2 regions of the Streptomyces sp. NPDC104226 genome follow, and region 2 is predicted to be linked to the other one. Evidence: predicted binding sites of a transcription regulator. Region 2 holds the regulator's gene; the other holds the start of a gene.

Region 1 (9,616 bases), on a different contig from region 2:
GTGGCCGCTGGTCGGGGCCCTGCTCGTCCCCGTCGGGCTCTGGTCCGCGTGGCTGCGTACTCCCGAGAGCCGCAAGGACGACGCGCGGGCCGTCGCGGCGGCCGTACGCGGACTCGCCCGCCCGGGCGACGCGGTGCTGTTCCTCCCCGCACGGCGGCGGGAATGGCTGCTGTCCTCGCCGGAGGCCTACGGCTCCCTGCGCGACCTCGCCCTGTCCCGCACCCCGGCGGCTTCGCGGAGCCTCCAGGGCGTGGAGCGGACTCCGGAGGAGATCCGGGCGGCCCTGCTGGACCCGGCGGTCGACCGGGTGGTGGCCCTGCTGGACCCGGTGGGGCAGCCGCTGGACGGCTACCCGGCCGAGGCGGTGAAACGCCAGACGCTCGTCTCCCACTTCGACCTGTGCTCCGTGACGGAGGTGCGCGGCGCCCGCGTGGCCCTCTTCGCCCGTCCGGGCACCTGCCCGTAACTCCCGGCCGCGCGCGGGCCGCCCGGAAGCGGGGGCGTGCGCAGGGGGCCGGAGGGGAGGAGGGAGGATGGGCCGCGGGGCGCCCACCTCGCGGGGGCCCGTCGGATTCTGCCGGAGGTGCCTCATGGACGCGGACGCAGCCCACCCCCTCTCCCTCGTGCCGCCCGGTCCGCTCGTCGGCGGGGACTGGCTCGCGGAGCGGCTCGGCGCGCCCGGACTCGTCGTCTTCGACGCCTCCGTCGGGGCCCACCGCGGCGCGGACCGGCGCATCCCCGGGGCCCGGCCCTTCGACCTCGACGGCGCATTGTCCGACCACACCGCCGCCGCCCCGCACACCATGCCCGGCCCCGCCGCCTTCGCCGAGGCGATGCGCACCCTGGGCGTAGACGACGACAGCACGGTCGTCGTGTACGACGGCGCCGGCGTCTACTCCAGCGCCCGCGCCTGGTGGATGCTGCGCAGCACGGGCTTCGACCGGGTCGCCGTCCTCGACGGCGGGCTGCCCGCGTGGATCGCCGCCGGGCGGCCGGTGGAGGAGCGCCGGCCGGGCTACGAGGGCCCGCGCGGCTCCTTCACCGCCCGGCCCCGTGCCGGACTGCTGGTGGACGCGGCCGCCGTCTCGGCGGCCCTGGCCGATCCGGCCGCCGCCGTGCTCGACGCCCGGACCCGCGAACGCTTCGCCGGGACCGCCCCCGAACCCCGCCCCGGCCTGCGCGGGGGCCACATGCCGGGCGCGGTCAGCCTCCCCTTCGGCGAACTGCAGCGCCCCGACGGCCTGATGCGCCCCGCCGCGGAGCTCCGCGCGGCCTTCGGGGCTGCGGCGGGCGAGCGGGAGCGGCTGTACTTCAGTTGCGGATCGGGGGTCACCGCCTGCGTGCTCGCCCTCGGCGCCGCCCTCGCCGGGTACGAGGACCTCGCGGTGTACGACGGCTCCTGGAGCGAGTGGGGCCTGCCGTCCCCGGACCGGCCCGTCGTGCAGGGGAGTTGAGGCAGCCGAGCCCCGGATCCGGGGGTTAACCCCACCCCGGATCCGGGCACGTGCACCATGCCCCCGCGTCCGCCGCGCGGGCACGATCGACACCATGACCACGAAGACGCGCCCGCGCGCCACCAAGGCCACCGTCACCCTCACCGCCACGGCAGTCGCCGCCGGACTGCTGCTCACCGGCTGCTCCTTCGGCTCGCTCGTCTCCCGAGGCGGACCGGAGAAGTCGGCGAACGCGGACGCCACGGTGGCCGAGGCCGTCACCGCGGTCGAGGTGGAGGACTCCGGGAGCGGATCCATCGAGGTGGTCGTCGGCTCCGGCCCCGGCGTCGTCGTCGGCCGCACCGTCCGCTACCACGGCGACACCGCGCCCGAGCCCGCCCAGCGGCTCTCCGGCGGAGTGCTGACCCTCACCAACGGGGACTGCTCCGGGCGCTGTTCCGTCGACTACCGGCTGGAGGTACCGGCCTCCGCCACGGTCCGGGCCAAGAGCAGCAGCGGCCGCGTCGCCGTGTCGGGGGTGGCCGCAGCCAAGGTCGTGACCTCCTCGGGCGGGGTGCGCGTGGAGCGGATCGGCGGCGCGCTGGAGGTCGGCACCGCCTCCGGCGCGGTCCGGGCGGACCGGATCGCCGGCCCGCTGAAGGTCCGTACGTCCTCGGGCTCGATCACCGCCGGGGAACTGTCCGGAACGGGCGCGGACGCCCGTTCCGACTCCGGCGACGTCCGCCTCGCCTTCACGACGGCCCCGGCTTCGATCGCCGTCCGGACCAGCTCGGGCGACGCCGGGGTGAAGGTCCCCGCGGCCCCGTACGCCCTCGACGTCGCCACCGACTCCGGCGCACGCAGGATCACCCTCCCCGCGGACCCCTCCGCCGCCGCCCGCGTCGCCGTACGGACCTCGTCGGGCGACATCACCGTCTCGGCGGCCTGAGCCGACCTCGCCCCCACCGGTGGTGAGCTGGGTATTCCCGGTGATGCCGCCGCCCGGACGGGGCTGCCCCCGACCCTGTTCGCCCCGGGCGAACGGGCGTTGGGGAACATCGGGACCCTCACGTGCATTGAGTCGGCATAGCTCAACTTCACTGCCGGAGGGAACATCATGGCTTCGACGTCCGTAACGCTCACCCTGCCCGTGCTGCCGCTCGACGACGAGGTCGTGCTGCCCGGGATGGTCGTTCCGCTGGACCTGTCCGACAACGAGGTGCGCGCCGCCGTCGAGGCCGCCCAGGCCGCCGCCGGGAGCGGGAAGCCGAAGGTGCTGCTCGTGCCCCGGGTCGACGGGAAGTACACCGGCACCGGAGTGCTCGGCACCGTGGAGCAGGTGGGACGGCTGTCCGACGGGGATCCCGGGGCGCTGATCCGCGGCCGCGGCCGGGTCCGCATCGGGGCCGGGACGACCGGGCCCGGGGCCGCGCTCTGGGTCGAGGGGGAGACCGTGGACGAGGCCGTCCCCGATCCGCTGCCCGGGGCCGTCGCCGAGCTCGTCAAGGAGTACAAGGCGCTCGCCACGAGCTGGCTCAAGAAGCGCGGGGCCTGGCAGGTCGTGGACCGGGTGCAGCAGATCGAGGGGGTCGGGGCCCTCGCGGACAACTCCGGCTACTCCCCGTTCCTGACCGTCGAGCAGAAGGTGGAGCTGCTGGAGACGGCCGACCCCGTCGCCCGGCTGCGGCTCGCCGTCAAGGCCCTCAGCGACCACCTCGCCGAGCAGGACGTCGCCGAGTCCATCGCCAAGGACGTCCAGGACGGCGTCGACAAGGTCCAGCGCGAGTTCCTGCTCAAGCGGCAGCTCGACGCCGTGCGCAAGGAACTGCGCGAGCTCAGCGGGGAGAAGGAGGGCGAGGAGTCCGACGACTACCGGGCCCGCGTCGAAGCCGCCGACCTGCCCGAGAAGGTACGGGAGGCCGCGCTCAAGGAAGTCGACAAGCTGGAGCGCTCCAGCGACCAGTCCCCGGAAGGGTCCTGGATCCGCACCTGGCTGGACACCGTGCTCGAACTCCCCTGGAACGAGCGGACCGAGGACGCGTACGACATCCGCGGAGCCCGCGCCGTCCTGGACGCGGAGCACGCCGGGCTGAGCGACGTGAAGGACCGGATCACCGAGTACCTGGCGGTGCGCAAGCGCCGCTCCGAGCGCGGGATGGGTGTCGTCGGCGGGCGCAGGGGCGGCGCCGTGCTGGCACTCGTAGGCCCTCCCGGCGTCGGCAAGACCTCCCTCGGCGAGTCCGTGGCCCACGCCATGGGCCGCACGTTCGTCCGCGTCGCCCTCGGCGGAGTCCGCGACGAGGCCGAGATCCGCGGGCACCGGCGTACGTACGTGGGCGCGCTGCCCGGCCGGATCGTACGGGCCATCAAGGAATCCGGTTCCATGAACCCGGTCGTCCTGCTCGACGAGATCGACAAGGTCGGCTCCGACTTCCGCGGAGACCCGGCGGCCGCGCTGCTCGAAGTCCTCGACCCCGCCCAGAACCACACCTTCCGGGACCACTACCTGGAGGTGGAACTGGACCTGAGCGACGTCGTGTTCCTGGCCACCGCCAACGTCCTGGAGGCCATTCCCGAGGCCCTCGCCGACCGCATGGAACTGGTCCGCCTCGACGGCTACACCGAGGACGAGAAGGTCGTCATCGCCCGCGACCACCTGCTGCCCCGGCAGCTGGAGCGGGCCGGCCTGGCCGCGGAGGAAGTGGTCCTGGAGGAGGACGCGCTGCGCAAGCTGGCGGGGGAGTACACCCGCGAGGCGGGCGTGCGCACCCTGGAGCGCTCCCTGGCCCGGCTGCTGCGCAAGGTGGCCTCCCAGCACGAACTGGGGGAGCGGGAACTGCCGCTGCGGATCGGCGCGGACGACCTGCGCGCACTCATCGGACGGCCGCACCACGTACCGGAGTCCGCGCAGGACCCGGCCGAGCGGCGCACCGCGGTACCGGGCGTGGCCACCGGCCTCGCCGTGACCGGGGCGGGCGGCGACGTCCTGTTCGTCGAGGCCTCGCTGGCCGATCCCGAGACGGGCGCGGCCGGGCTCACGCTGACGGGCCAGCTCGGAGACGTGATGAAGGAGTCGGCGCAGATCGCGCTCAGCTTCCTGCGCTCCCACGGCGCCGAGCTGGAACTCCCGGTCGCCGACCTGAAGGACCGGGGCGTGCACATCCACTTCCCGGCGGGCGCGGTGCCCAAGGACGGCCCGAGCGCGGGCATCACGATGACGACGGCGCTGGCCTCGCTGCTGTCGGGCCGCCAGGTCCGCACCGACGTGGCCATGACCGGCGAGGTCTCGCTGACCGGGCGGGTGCTGCCCATCGGCGGGGTCAAGCAGAAGCTGCTGGCCGCGCACCGGGCCGGGCTGACCACCGTCATCATCCCGAAGCGGAACGAGGCCGACCTGGACGACGTGCCCGCCGAGGTGCTGGCAGGGCTGTCGGTGCACCCGGTGACGGACGTGCGCCAGGTCCTGGAGCTGGCCCTGGCCGCGGACGAGGCCGCGGTGGCCGCGGTGGCGTGATCCGGGAGGCAGGCCGGGCCGGGGGCCCGGGGTTCCCCGCTCCGGCGGGGCCCCGGGCCCCCGGCACACCCGCTGCGAAATACTGGTGCCCCACACACCAGCGAAGGAGAGGGCCGTGCACGGGACCGAAGACCAGGAGTTCCTTGCCCTGGAGCGGGAGCTGTCCGTCTTCCTCCGACGGGCCCGCGCCTCCTCCGGGGAGATGGCGCGCGAGCTGCACCCCGAGCTGGAACCGGCCGCGTACGGGCTCCTCGTACGGCTGGAAGCCGCCGGGCGGCAGCGGGCGACCGAGCTCGCCGCCTACTTCGGGGTCGGCAAGGCCACCATGAGCCGGCAGCTGCGGGCCTTGGAGGTGCTGGGCCTGGTCGCCCGCGAGCCGGACCCGGCGGACGGGCGGGCCTTCCTGGTCGGGCTCACCGAGGAGGGCCGGGAGCGCTTCCTGCGGGTCCGGGGCGCCCGGCGCGAGCAGTACATGCGCAAGCTCGCGGACTGGGACCGGGGGGAAGTCGCGGAACTGGCCAGGCTCCTGAACCAGTTGAACGCGGGCGGGGAGTAACACCGGGCACCGGGCGCGGCCGCCCGGGGCACTGGGCGTCCCGGGCCACTGGGCCTCCCGGGCCGCCCGGCCCCCGGGTCTGCGGCCGTCCGTGCTTCCCGGCCCCCGCGCCCCTAAAGCTCCGCGTAAGCCGCCGACGCGTCGTCGTGGCGCTTGCCGCGGCGGTGCGCCCGGTCCGGGTCCGACTCCAGCGCGCGCACCCGGTCGATCAGCGACTGCGCGCCCTCCTTGCGGAGCACCGCCAGGCAATCGGCCCAGTCGCCCTCCCCGAACGTGTCCGTCCACCGGCTGGCCCCGTCCGTGAGCGCCGCCACCGCACATACCTCCGCGCGCGGCGTCCGCCCGGTCACCGCCCGGGCCGCCACCTCCGGGTCGGCGGCGGCGGTGAAGAAGCCGCCCTCCGCGTTGCGCAGCTCGTCGGCCGAGGCCTCCGTACGCAGCCGCTCGCGCGGGATCCGGTCCAGCCGGTCGTCGAGGACCGCGCGCACCTCTCCACCCGGCGCCTGGAGGAGGAGTACGGAATCCGAGAGCACCAGGTGTTCGACGCAGGACGCGTCCCAGCGGACCACGACCACCGTCGCCTGAGGCGTTCGGACGTGAGAAAGGTCACAGGTGTCGCGGTGGGCGTCCGCGGTGACGCGGATGGCCTCCGCCAGGACCTCGTCGAGGGGCATGTCCCGGCGCGATCCGGACAGTTCGGTCAATCGGCCGCCCAGCCTCGCCGCGAACCACGGCACGCCGTGCGCGCATCCGACCTCGCCCGGAGGCGGGGTGACCCCGTCGAGGGCCACCAGAACTCCGCCGCCCGAAGCGGGGATCGCGGCCGACAGCCAGTCCTCGTTGGGGCGTTCCGGGTTGCCGGGGACGGAGGAGAGATCGATGCGCATGGGGACATTCTGCCCGCGCGGGGCTCCGTACGGGCGGGAGGAGCCGGGGAAGGTCCGGACCAGAAGGACTCCCGGGGCCCACGGCGCGGCACGCTGCGATGTGGGCGGGCATCCTGCCAAAAGCCGCATCGATCTTTCAACCACCCGTCCACGGCGGGCCCCTGACAGCCGATCGCCGAGTTGGTCGCCAACTCCTCCGTGCTGTTCACTCCTTCGTGTGGCCGGGCGGGCGATGTGCGGTCCTCTTCCCCACTCACTGCGAGGGTCTGAGGCGGTACGGCGGCAGGCGCGCACAAGCGGCGCGCGCCGAGCAGCACGTACCGGGCACCAGACGACGAGCACGAGCAGTACACGTACACACGTAAACAGGATTGCGAGCACCGGTGCAGAAGAAGCGGCCTCGGAAGAACGGCACCGTCGCGAACGGCACCGCACCCGACGGCACCGCACCCGACCGACGAGCCCCCGGCGGCCCGGTCGCCGCGACCGCACCCGCAGGGCGCCGCGTCCGCGTGCGCAGCAGGCTGGTCATCGGGGTCGCCGTGGCAGGGCTCGCCGTCCTCGCGGCGGGAGCCCCCGCCGTCCTGTCCGCCTCCGCGGACCTGAAGGACTCCCAGGAACTGGTCACCCTCGCCGACCGGAGCCGGCAGACCCTCACCCTCGCCCACCTGCTCGGCGACGAGCGCGACGCCGTCACCGCGTACGTGGCCAAGGGCCGCCCCGGCGGCGCCAAGGGCGCGCAGGCCGCCGCCGTCCAGGAACGCGCCGCGGGCACCGACCGCCAGCTCGCCGAGGTCCAGGCCGACGCGGACGAGGAACTCGCCCAGGCCCTCGGCCGGGTGGGCGCCGTCCGCACCGAGGCCATCGAGGGCAAGGACAGCGCCCTCGCCGCCCACCAGGCCTACTCCGGCGTCATCGCCGAACTCCTCGCACCGAGCGGCCGGCTCAGCGAGTTGACCCCGCCGCGCGCCGCCGACGCCCTCGTCACCGCCCGCCCCCTGGCCGCCCTCGGCCAGGCCGTGGAACAGGCCTCCGCCACCCGCGGACTGCTCCTCGCCGCGCTGTCCGTGCCCGGCGGCGACAAGCAGCCCGGCGCCGCCTTCGTGGACGAACTCACCGGCGCAGCCCAGCGGGCACGCGTACGGGAGCAGGGCGCGCTCGACGACTTCGCACGCGCCGCGCGTCCCGACGTGCGCCAGAGCCTCACCGCCACCGTCACCGGACCCGAGGTCAAGACGGCCGACGACTACCTCAAGCGGCTCACCGACCGGCCCGCCCTGTCGCCCGCCGACCGCAAGCTCGATCCCGGCACCGTCGGACCGGCCCTGACCGCCCGCGTCGACCGGATGCGCTCGGTCGAGGCCACCCTCGCCGCCGAGCGCGCCACCGCGCTCGCCGCGCTGCGCGACGACGACGTGACCGCGCTGGAGGTCATGGTCACCTTCCTCGGCGTCCTCTTCCTCCTCACCCTCGGCATCTCCACCGCCGTCGCGCGCTCCCTGACCCGGCCGCTGTCGGTCCTGCGGCGCGGCGCGGCGCGGCTGGCCACGCCGGAGGGCTCGGTGGAACCGGTCCGCTTCACGGGCCGCAACGACGAGTTCGCCGAGGTGGTGCGCCACCTCAACGCGGTACGCGACCAGACGGTCTCCCTGCACACCCGGATCGCCGGACTCGACGCCGACCGGCGCCGCCTCATCGGCCGCAACGAGGCCCTGTCGGCCGGCCGGGAGACGCTGGAGGAAGAGCTCGCGCAGCTGCGGGCGGGGCTGGAAGAGCACCGCCGCATCATGTCGACCACGTCCGTGTCGCTGTCCCTGCGGACGCTGGGGCTCGTCGAGCGCCAGCTCGCCGTCATCGAGGAGCTGGAGTCCGAGGAACCGGATCCGGACCGCCTCGCCACCCTCTTCAAGCTCGACCATTTGGCGACCGTGATGCGCCGCCACAACGAGAACCTGCTCGTCCTCGCCGGCCAGGAACACGGCCACGGGCAGGGTGTGGCGGTGCCGCTGGTCGACGTCATGCGGGCGGCGGTCAGCGAGATCGAGCGCTACGAGCGCGTCGACCTCGGGGTGCTGCCCTCGTACACGCAGGTCGCCGGGCACGCCGCCGACGACATCTCGCACGTACTGGCCGAGCTGCTGGAGAACGCCACGACCTTCTCGCCGCCCGACGCCAAGGTCAAGGTGTCCGGCTGGCTGCTGGACTCCGGTGACGTGGTGCTCTCCGTCGTCGACGAGGGCATCGGAATCACCGGGGACCGGCTGGCGACCCTGAACGCGCGGCTGGCCACGCCGGACGCGTACGACGAGGAGCCCGAGTCGGAACACGGCCTGGGCCTCGGCCTGTACGTGGCCGGACGCCTCGCGGCCCGGCACGGGGTGAGCGCGGAGCTGCGCACGCAGCAGCACGGCGGTACGGAGGCCCTGGTCGTCGTACCGGCGGCGCTGCTGCCCGCCACCCCGCTCGCCTCGCCGGTCCACACCCTGGGCGCACCGGGCGCACCCGCGCTACACCTGCCCGGGGTGGTCGCGGAGGCCAACGAGAACACCCTCCCGGCACGGGTACGGGGCCTTGCCGCCCTCCCGCCCGAGGCGCCGGCGGAGCCCGCAGAGCCGGCCGAGCCGACCGAGCCCGAGGCCCCGGCGGCGCCGGAGCCCCTGACGGCGGATGCGGCCGTGGACCCGGACCCGGCGTTCTTCCCCGGAGTCGAGCACGGCCCGGAGTCCCTCCCGGCGGCTGAGGCCCAGGCCGACAACGGCCCGGAGTTCTTCCCGGAGGCTGGGCCCGAGGCGGAGTACACCCCGGAGTTCTTCCCGGTGGCTGAGCCCCAGGTGGCGTTCGCCCCGGAGGGCTACCCGGCGATTGAGCCCGAGGCGGAGTACACCCCGGAGGGCTACCCGGCGGTTGAGCCCCAGGCGGAGTTCGCCCCGGAGGGCTACCCCGATCCCGAGGCCGAGTATGCCCCGGAGGGCTACCCCGAGGCCGAGTACGCCCCGGAGTCCCACCCCGAGCCCGAGGCTCAGGCCGAGTACGCCCCCGTGGCCTTCCCCGAGCCGGAGCCCGCGCACGAGACGGCGCAGGCCTCTGTCGTGGAGCCGCCCGCGCGGGTGGCTCCGGAGCCCGCTCCGGCGGGGTTCGCGCCGCCGGCCGGGCAGCTGCCGCCCACGGAGCAGGTGTTCCGGGTCCCGGCGCCGGTCGAGGTGCCCGCCGAGCAGGTGTTCCGCGT
Region 2 (9,616 bases):
ATGCGGAGCAGCTTCCGGGTCTCGCCCTCCAGGAGGCGGCCGGCCGGGATCCCCGTCCAGGCGCCCACGACGTCGGCGATGTCGTCCGGGCCGACCTCGTCCTTGACCATCGTGCCGCGGGTGGCCTCCGCCTCGGCCTCGGTGGCGTCCGCGAGCTCCCGCTCCAGGGCCGGGATCTCCCCGTAGAGCAGCTGGGAGGCGGTGTCGAAGTCCCCGTCGCGCTGGGCGCGCTCGGCCTGGCCGCGCAGGTCGTCCAGGCGCTCCTTGAGCTCGCCGACCCGGTTGAGGGACTGCTTCTCCTTCTCCCAGCGGGCGGTGAGGCCCCGCAGGTCCTCCTCCTTGTCCGCGAGGTCCTTGCGGATCCTGTCGAGGCGTTCGCGGGAGGCCGGGTCGGACTCGTTGTTCAGGGCCAGCTCCTCCATGCGCAGGCGGTCGACCGAGCGCTGGAGCTCGTCGATCTCCAGCGGGGAGGAGTCGATCTCCATGCGGAGCCGGGACATGGACTCGTCGACGAGGTCGATGGCCTTGTCGGGGAGGAAGCGGGAGGTGATGTACCGGTCGGAGAGGGTGGCGGCGGCGACGAGCGCGCTGTCGTTGATGACCACCTTGTGGTGGGCCTCGTAGCGGCCCTTGAGCCCGCGCAGGATCGCGATGGTGTCCTCGACGCTCGGCTCCGCGACCAGCACCTGCTGGAAGCGCCGCTCCAGCGCCGGGTCCTTCTCGATCCGCTCGCGGTACTCGTCGAGGGTGGTCGCGCCGACCATCCGCAGCTCGCCGCGGGCCAGCATGGGCTTGAGCATGTTGCCCGCGTCCATGGCGGAGTCCCCGCCGGCGCCCGCGCCGACGACGGTGTGCAGCTCGTCGATGAAGGTGATGATCTGGCCGTCGCTGGACTTGATCTCCGCGAGGACCGTCTTGAGCCGCTCCTCGAACTCGCCGCGGTACTTGGCACCGGCCACCATCGCGCCGAGGTCCAGGGAGACCAGCCGCTTGTTCTTCAGGGACTCGGGGACGTCGCCCTTGACGATGCGCTGGGCCAGGCCCTCGACGACGGCGGTCTTGCCGACGCCGGGCTCGCCGATGAGCACCGGGTTGTTCTTCGTACGGCGCGAAAGCACCTGGACGACGCGGCGGATCTCGTGGTCGCGGCCGATGACCGGGTCGAGCTTGCCCTCGCGGGCGGCCGCCGTGAAGTCGGTGCCGAACTTCTCCAGGGCCTTGTACTGGCCCTCGGGGTCGGGGGTGGTCACCCGCCGCCCTCCTCTTGCGTTCTCGAAGGCCGCGCGCAGCTTCTTCGCGGTCGCGCCCTGTCCGGAAAGGAGCTCGCCGGCCGCGCCGCCCTTGGCGGCGACGGCGATGAGCAGGTGTTCGGTGGAGAGGTACTCGTCGCCGAGCTTCCCGGCCTCCGCGTCGGCCTCGGCCAGTACGGCGAGCAGCTCGCGGCTGGGCTGCGGGGGCGCGACCGTGGATCCCGTGACGCTGGGCAGGGCGGCGAGCAGCCGGTCCGCCCCGGCGCGTACGGCGGCCTGGTCGGCGTCGGTCGCGGCGAGCAGGTCGGTGATGTTCTCGTTGTCCTCGCCGGCGAGCAGCGCCAGCAGCAGGTGCGCGGGCGTCAGGTCCGCGTGCCCGTCCTTGACGGCCCTGGTCGTGGCCGCGTTCAGCGCGTCCCGGCTCCTGTTGGTCAGCTCGGCATCCACGTGCGCCTTCTCCCTTCCCTACGTCGTGTGCTTCACATGAGTAACCTGCACAAAGTTGAGTCTATTCCACTCAAGGTGGAGGGACGTACCCTTCGCGCATGTCGACTCCCAGCCCGGCCGGCACGGCCCGCCCACCCCAAGACGTACTCAACCCGACGCCGGAGTACCTCGCCTTCTGGCGGGAGCGGCACATCTGCACGCTGACCACCCACCGCCCCGACGGCAGCCCGCACGTGGTCCCGGTGGGCGTGACCTACGACCCGGAGGCCGGGCTGGCACGGGTGATCAGCAACAAGCACAGCAAGAAGGTCCGCAACGTGCTGGCGTCGCAGGGCGGCCCGCAGGGCGGGGCCCGGGTGGCGGTGTGCCAGCTGGAGGGGCGGCGCTGGGCGACCCTGGAGGGCCGCGCGGTGGTGCGTACGGACGAGGCCTCGGTCGCGGAGGCGGTACGGCGCTACGCGGAGCGGTACGGGCGGACGCCCTCGCCGAACCCGGACCGGGTGGTCGTGGAGATCAGCCTGGACCGGGCCATGGGGCGCGCGTAACGCGCACGGCCGGCCGCGCACGGCCCGGCGGCACCCCGCTCGGGCGTACCGCGCCCGGCCACGCCCCGTTCGACGATGTCCGGTTCAACCACTGGACACGGACATCACAGCGACGCCATCGTGGTCAGGTCCACGATGGCGTCGCTGTGTGGGGGTAGTGCCTGAGCGATCTGCGACGACAGGGGAATCGCTTCAGGCACTGCGGGGGGTGGCGGCGGATTCGGGCTCGAAAAGTTGGTGATCACGCTGGTCCAGATTGACGAAGACCATGCCGTACCGGATCTCGCAGCGGACGGGCTGCGGTGCGCCTCGGGGGCGGCGCAGACAGCGGTAGGCCCGGACGTCCTCGTCCTCTTCCCGCACCACGATGATCGGCTGGCCGAACAAGGTGACCTTCAGCGAGTCACCGACGTAAGGGATGGCGCTGGTGAGATCGATGAACTGCCAGCCGGAGCGGTAGGCAGATGCCATTTCACGGCGGAAGCCGTGGTCGTCGGGCGTCATCAGTCCCAGCCGAGGTCGTTGGTCGACGCGGTGGTCGAGTCCCAGCCCAAGTCGTTGGGCGCCGAATCCCAGCCCAGATCGGGCTTGCCTATCGACACGGCGGGCGCGTCGGTACCCCCCACGTCCCCACCGAAGGCGTTGACTGCCCCAATGACCGCAGCGGCGGAGAACCCAATGGCAAGTACCGAGCGAAGCATTCTCTTGTACATGGTCGGCTTCGTCCTCACTTGATGGAAATCTTCTCCCCCGCGTGTCAGACGATGGCTTATTCGGGCACGTCGCTGCCACAGGGACGATGCATCATGTTCTTGCATGTTCAGGACCCTGGGGGGTGGAGATTTGCCCAGAAACAACACAAAGCCGACACATCCCCACCCCGTCACGTCCATGTGCGCGGAGGGGACGCGTCTCTACACGGCGGCGCTGAGCACCGGCCGGGTGAGCCGCGGCGAGGTCGAGAACGCCCCCTGCCTGCTCGAATTCGCTCTCCTGAGGCCCGACCCCGATGACGCGAACCAGCTCCGCGCGGTTCCCCCGTCCGTCGCGCTCGCCCAGCGGCTCCATCCGCTCGAACGGGAGATTCAGGACCGGCGCCGGGACACCATAGATCTCACCGACGCATTCGAGCCGTTTCTGGCCATCAGCTCCCAGAGCCCCTCGAACACCCACGCCATCACCGTGCTGGAGGGCTTCGACCAGATCCACACCGCCCTCGACCAGGCCACCGCGGAGTGCCGGACCGAAGTGCTGACCGTACAACCGGGCGGCGCCCGGTCCACGTCGGTCCTCACGGAGGCACTGGAGCGCGCCGCTCCCCTCGTCAACCGCGGGGTGCGCATAAGGACGCTCTACCAGCACACCGTGCGGCACAGCCAGGGCACGCTCGCCTACGTGGACCGGATCTCCGCGGGGAAGGTCGAGATCCGCACGCTCGAAGAGCTCATGGAGCGTCTCATGATCTTCGACCGTACGGTGGCCTTCATCCCCACGAGCGACGACCGCAGGACGGCCCTGGAACTGCGCCACCCCGGGCTGGTCGACTACCTCATCAAGGTCTTCGAGCAGCTGTGGCACCGTGCCGTGCCGCTGTCGGCGGAGGTGACGTACCAGCACACCCCCGGCGGCATCTCGGGCGTGCAGCGCTCCATCGCGCAGCTCCTCATCGAGGGACACGTGGACGAGGCCATCGCGCGCCGGCTGGGAATGAACGTCCGGACCTGCCGCGCCCACATCGCCAAGCTGGCGGCCTCCCTGGGCAGCGGCAGCCGGGCACAGCTCGGCTTCCTCATCGCCCGCTCGGGGATGCTGGAGGACCCGGAGCGCCGGCTCTGAGAGCCGCGCAGAGGCCCCCCAGGGCGCCCTGACGGATGCGGAAGGCCCCGCCCGGTATCAACCGGGCGGGGCCTTCTTTTCGCGTCCGTACGGGCGCGCTCAGTCCATCGGGCGCTTGGGCGCCGGCCGCCAGACGACCAGGGCGCTGCCCGGCTGCGGGGGCTGGTACGGGACCAGGTCGCGCCGGTACGAGGCGTGCACCTGGGCCTCGCGCTGCCGGAGCACCGCGGCGGCGCCGTCGACCGCGGTGGAGAGCTCGGCCACGCGCTGCTGGAGCGCGGCGACCTGGTTCTCCAGCTCGATGATCCGCTTGATGCCGGCCAGGTTGATGCCCTCTTCCTGGGACAGCGCCTGCACCGTGCGGAGCAGTTCGATGTCACGGGCCGAGTAGCGCCGGCCGCGCCCGGCCGTACGGCCCGGGGAGACCAGGCCGAGACGGTCGTACTGGCGCAGGGTCTGCGGATGCAGGCCCGAGAGCTGGGCGGCCACCGAGATCACGTAGACCGGGGTCTCATCGGTGAGCTGGTACTGGCTCCTACGGCGGCCGTCCATGTCATGCTCCCTTCGCGGACTCGAACAGTGCGGAGCGCGGGTCCTCGGACTCCGTCGCCTCGCGGTACAGCTCCATGGCCTCGCGGGCCTTGTCGTTCAGCTCGGTCGGAACGGCGACCTCCACCGTCACGAGCAGGTCGCCGCGGGTGCCGTCCTTGCGGACCGCTCCCTTGCCGCGGGCCCGCATCGTGCGGCCGCCCGGGGTGCCCGGGGGCAGCTTCAGCGTCACCGAGGGGCCGTTCAGGGTCGGGACCTTGATGTCGGCTCCGAGCGCCGCCTCCGCGAAGGTGACCGGAACGGTCACCGTGAGGTTGTCGTCCTTGCGGCCGAAGACCGGGTGCGCGTCCACGTGCACGACCACGTACAGGTCGCCGGCCGGGCCGCCGCGCTCGCCCGGGGCTCCCTTGCCGCGCAGCCGGATCCGCTGGGAGTCGGAGACTCCCGCCGGGATCCGGACCTGCATGGTCCGGGAACTGCGGGCCCGGCCGCTGCCCTTGCAGATGTCGCAGGGGGTCTCGGCGATGAGGCCGCGGCCCTTGCAGTCCGCGCAGGGGTCGGTCAGCGAGAAGCCGCCGCCGCTGCCGCGGGACACCTGGCCGGTGCCGACGCAGGTCGGGCACACGCGGGGCGTGCCGTTCTTGTCGCCGGTGCCCGAACAGGCCTTGCAGGGCGCCTGCGAGGACATCCGGAGCGGGACCGTGGCCCCGTCCACCGCCTCCGTGAAGGAGAGGGTGACCTCCGACTCGATGTCCTGGCCGCGGCGCGGCTGGGTACGGGTCCCCGCACCTGCGCCGGCGCCGCCGCGGTTGAACAGGCCGCCGAAGACGTCGCCCAGACCGCCGCCGCCGAAACCGCCGCCCGCGCCGCCCTGCTGCTGGCCTCCGAAGAGGTCGCCGAGGTCGAAGTTGAACGAGCCGCCGCCCCCGCCGGGACCGGGGCGGAAGCCACCGTTCCCGAACAGGGCGCGGGCCTCGTCGTACTCCTTGCGCTTCTTGGCGTCACCGAGGATGTCGTTCGCCTCGGAGATCTCCTTGAAGCGCTCCTCGGCCGAGGCGTCACCCTTGTTGGCGTCCGGGTGGAACTCGCGGGCGAGCTTCCGGTACGCCTTCTTGATCTCGGCCTCGGTGGCGTCCTTCGGGACACCGAGGACCTTGTAGTAGTCCTTCTCGACGAAGTCCTTCGTGCTCATCCCCGGTGTCCCTCCTCTCGTGCCTCTACGTGGTCAACCTCAGCCGTTGTCGGCTGCATCCGCGTCCTTGCCGGACGGGTCCGACGGGTCCGACGACGAGTCGGCCTCCGCCGCCTCGGACTTCGGCGCCGCGCCCGGCTGGGGCTCGGCCACCGCGACCCGCGCGGGACGGATCGTACGCTCGCCGATCCGGTAGCCCGGCTGCAGGATCGCCACGCAGGTGTCCTCGGTGACGTCCGGCGCGTACGAGTGCATCAGGGCCTCGTGGATCGTCGGGTCGAAGGGCTCGCCCTCCTTGCCGAACTGCTGCAGGCCCATCTTGGCCGCGGCGGTCTCCAGCGATTCGGCCACCGACTTGAAGCCGCCGACCAGCTCGCCATGTTCCCGCGCCCGGCCGATGTCGTCCAGGGTCGGGAGCAGCTCCGTCAGGAGGGACGCGACCGCGATCTCCTTGACGGCGATCCGGTCCCGCTCCACCCGGCGGCGGTAGTTCTGGTACTCCGCCTGGAGCCGCTGGAGGTCCGCGGTGCGCTCGCCGAGCGCGGTACGGGCCTGGTCCAGCTGGGCCAGGAGGGCGGTCTCCTGGCCGGACTGTGCTGCTCCGGAGTCCCCGGCCGGGGCCGCGGCCTCCTCCTTGGAGGAAGCTGCGGCCTTCGGCTCGGCGGCGTCGTCAGGCGTGCCGTCGGCGGGGACTTCGGGCTTCTCGTCGAAACCCGGGGTCTCCTCCGACATCAGGCAGCGCCACCCTTCGGCTTCTCGTCGTCGACGATCTCGGCGTCGACGACGTCGTCGTTGGCGTCGGCGGCCTGCTGGGCACCCTCGGCGCCGGCGGCACCCTGGGCGGCCTGGGCGTCCGCGTAGATCGCCTGGCCGAGCTTCTGGCTGACGGCACCGAGCTTCTCGGTCGCGGTGCGGATCTCGGCGGCGTCCTCGCCCTTGAGCTTCTCCTTCAGCTCGGCGATGGAGGCCTCGACCTCGTCCTTGACGTCGGCCGGAACCTTGTCCTCGTTGTCCTTGACGAACTTCTCCGTCTGGTACACGAGGCTCTCGCCCTGGTTGCGGGACTCGGCGGCTTCCTTGCGGCGCAGGTCCTCGTCCGCGTACTGCTCCGCCTCCTGGCGCATGCGGTCGACCTCGTCCTTGCCGAGCGAAGAGCCGCCGGTGACGGTCATCTTCTGCTCCTTGCCCGTGCCGAGGTCCTTGGCCGTGACGTGCATGATGCCGTTCGCGTCGATGTCGAAGGAGACCTCGATCTGCGGGACGCCACGCGGAGCCGGCGGCAGGCCGGTCAGCTCGAACATGCCGAGCTTCTTGTTGTACGCCGCGATCTCGCGCTCGCCCTGGTAGACCTGGATCTGCACGGACGGCTGGTTGTCCTCGGCCGTCGTGAAGATCTCGGACCGCTTGGTCGGGATCGTGGTGTTGCGCTCGATGAGCTTGGTCATGATGCCGCCCTTGGTTTCGATACCCAGGGACAGCGGGGTCACGTCGAGGAGCAGGACGTCCTTGACCTCACCCTTGAGAACGCCCGCCTGGAGGGTCGCGCCGATGGCGACGACCTCGTCCGGGTTGACGCCCTTGTTGGCGTCCTGACCGCCGGTGAGCTCCTTGACGAGCTCGGCGACGGCCGGCATGCGGGTGGAGCCGCCGACCAGGACCACGTGGTCGATCTCGGACAGGTTGATGCCCGCGTCCTTGATGACGTTGTGGAACGGGGTCTTGCAGCGGTCGAGCAGGTCCGCGGTCAGCTGCTGGAACTGGGAGCGCGTGAGCTTCTCGTCCAGGTGCAGCGGGCCCTCGGCGGAGGCCGTGATGTAGGGCAGGTTGATCGAGGTCTCCGTGGAGGAGGACAGCTCGATCTTCGCCTTCTCGGCGGCCTCGCGCAGGCGCTGGAGCGCCATCTTGTCCTTGGCCAGGTCGACGCCGTGACCGTTCTGGAACTGCTTCACCAGGTAGTCGACGACGCGCTGGTCCCAGTCGTCGCCACCGAGGTGGTTGTCACCGTTGGTGGCCTTCACCTCGACGACGCCGTCGCCGATCTCCAGGAGGGACACGTCGAAGGTGCCGCCACCGAGGTCGAAGACGAGAATGGTCTGGTCGTCCTTGTCGAGACCGTAGGCCAGGGCGGCGGCCGTCGGCTCGTTGACGATGCGCAGGACGTTCAGGCCCGCGATCTCACCGGCCTCCTTCGTCGCCTGACGCTCGGAGTCGTTGAAGTAGGCCGGGACGGTGATGACCGCGTCCGTGACCTTCTCACCCAGGTAGGCCTCGGCGTCGCGCTTCAGCTTCTGCAGGATGAAGGCGCTCATCTGCTGCGGGTTGAAGTCCTTGCCATCCAGGTTGATCTTCCAGTCAGTGCCCATGTGGCGCTTGACGGAGCGGATGGTCCGGTCCACGTTCGTGACCGCCTGGCGCTTGGCCACCTCGCCGACGAGGACCTCGCCGTTCTTGGCGAAGGCGACGACGGACGGCGTGGTCCTGGCGCCCTCGGCGTTGGTGATGACGGTGGGCTCGCCGCCTTCCAGAACGCTGACGACGGAGTTAGTGGTGCCCAGGTCGATGCCGACCGCACGTGCCATTTTGATTCCTCCAGCTGACTTGAGTGGAACAGACTCAAGAGTGCACCACCCCTCCGTCCGTGTCAACAGAGGTGAGTCGAGGGGACTCAACCTTTAGGCCACCCTTACGCTCAGGGCGCCATTCGGGGCACCACGGCCGCGCGGCACCGCACCGCCGCCGGAGGCGTGCGGCACCGTGCAGGCATGCCTCTGCTGCTACGCCTCCCCGCCCGGCCGGGGCCCCGCCTCCGGCTCCGGTCCTGGCCGTGGCCCCGGCCCGCCAGGCCTTCGGCCAAGCGGGTGCTCGACCTCGCCGGAGCGGCGCTCCTGCTCGGGGTGCTCCTCGTCCCGCTGCTGCTGGCCGCCGGACTGCTGTACGCGACCCAGGGCGCGGGCGTCCTCGTACGCGAGCCGGCGGCGGGCCTGGCCGGGCGCCCCTACCGCGCGTGGCGGCTGCGGATCGGCAAGGGCCGGGCCGGGGCGGCGCTGGAGCGGTGCGCGCTGGACGGACTGCCGCAGCTGCTCAACGTGCTGCGGGGCGAGATGTCACTGGTCGGACCGCGCCCCGGGAACGGCCTGACGGACCGGCCCGAGCGGCTCCTCGTACGGCCCGGGATGACCGGGCTGTGGCAGGTGAGCGCACGTTCGGACCTGCCGTGGGAGGAGATGGACCTGCTCGACCGGCACTATGTGGAGAACCACTGGCTGGGGATGGACCTGGCGATCCTCGCGCAGACCCCGCGGGCGGCCTGGCGGCACAGGCAACCCTGAGCGACGCAGATCACCGCACGCTCGGCTACATTGCGGCGTCGGGACTGGGTAACCTCAAGCCTTGACTGGATAAGTTACCGCTTAGTAAGTGCCGCCCGAGGAGCCCTCCCATGCAACTCGCCGCGATCATCGTGTCGCTGGTCCTGACCGTGGTCGGCGTCGCGCTGCTCGCCCGAGCCGTGGCGCAGATCTACCGCTTCGTGAAGCTCGGACAGCCCGTACCGGCAGGCAGCCGTACGGACGACCCGAAGTCCCGAACGATCACCCTGGTCCGGGAGTTCCTCGGCCACAGCCGGATGAACCGCTGGGGCCTCGTCGGCTTCGCGCACTGGTTCGTCGCGATCGGCTTCCTGACCCTGCCGCCCACGCTGCTGCAGGCGTACGGGCAGCTCTTCCAGGCCGACTGGGTGCTGCCGATCGTCGGCGGCTTCCTGCCGTTCGAGCTCTACATCGAGTTCATCGGCCTGA

Evidence for each region. The regulator HspR, encoded in region 2, represses chaperone genes until heat shock. The targets are predictions, from matches to a motif close to TTGAGNNNNNNNNNCTCAA.
Region 1: the regulator HspR is predicted to act here: its motif matches at 2,510-2,528, upstream of lon (endopeptidase La).

Annotation. Positions count from the first base shown of each region.
Region 1 covers NZ_JBVJMS010000012.1:49,926-59,541, forward strand. Annotated here, with positions in the region: gene ACZ60J_RS32320 (glycosyltransferase family 39 protein) at 1-466, shown strand, start outside; gene ACZ60J_RS32325 (sulfurtransferase) at 591-1,454, shown strand; gene ACZ60J_RS32330 (DUF4097 family beta strand repeat-containing protein) at 1,549-2,382, shown strand; gene lon (endopeptidase La) at 2,551-4,947, shown strand; gene ACZ60J_RS32340 (MarR family winged helix-turn-helix transcriptional regulator) at 5,063-5,503, shown strand; gene ACZ60J_RS32345 (protein phosphatase 2C domain-containing protein) at 5,617-6,390, opposite strand; gene ACZ60J_RS32350 (nitrate- and nitrite sensing domain-containing protein) at 6,774-9,616, shown strand, end outside.
Region 2 covers NZ_JBVJMS010000011.1:65,049-74,664, reverse strand. Annotated here, with positions in the region: gene clpB (ATP-dependent chaperone ClpB) at 1-1,697, opposite strand, end outside; gene ACZ60J_RS30895 (pyridoxamine 5'-phosphate oxidase family protein) at 1,796-2,242, shown strand; gene ACZ60J_RS30890 (Rieske (2Fe-2S) protein) at 2,435-2,746, opposite strand; gene ACZ60J_RS30885 (hypothetical protein) at 2,746-2,868, opposite strand; gene ACZ60J_RS30880 (helix-turn-helix transcriptional regulator) at 3,059-4,078, shown strand; gene ACZ60J_RS30875 (heat shock protein transcriptional repressor HspR) at 4,178-4,630, opposite strand; gene dnaJ (molecular chaperone DnaJ) at 4,632-5,819, opposite strand; gene grpE (nucleotide exchange factor GrpE) at 5,859-6,551, opposite strand; gene dnaK (molecular chaperone DnaK) at 6,551-8,398, opposite strand; gene ACZ60J_RS30855 (sugar transferase) at 8,582-9,148, shown strand; gene ACZ60J_RS30850 ((Fe-S)-binding protein) at 9,259-9,616, shown strand, end outside.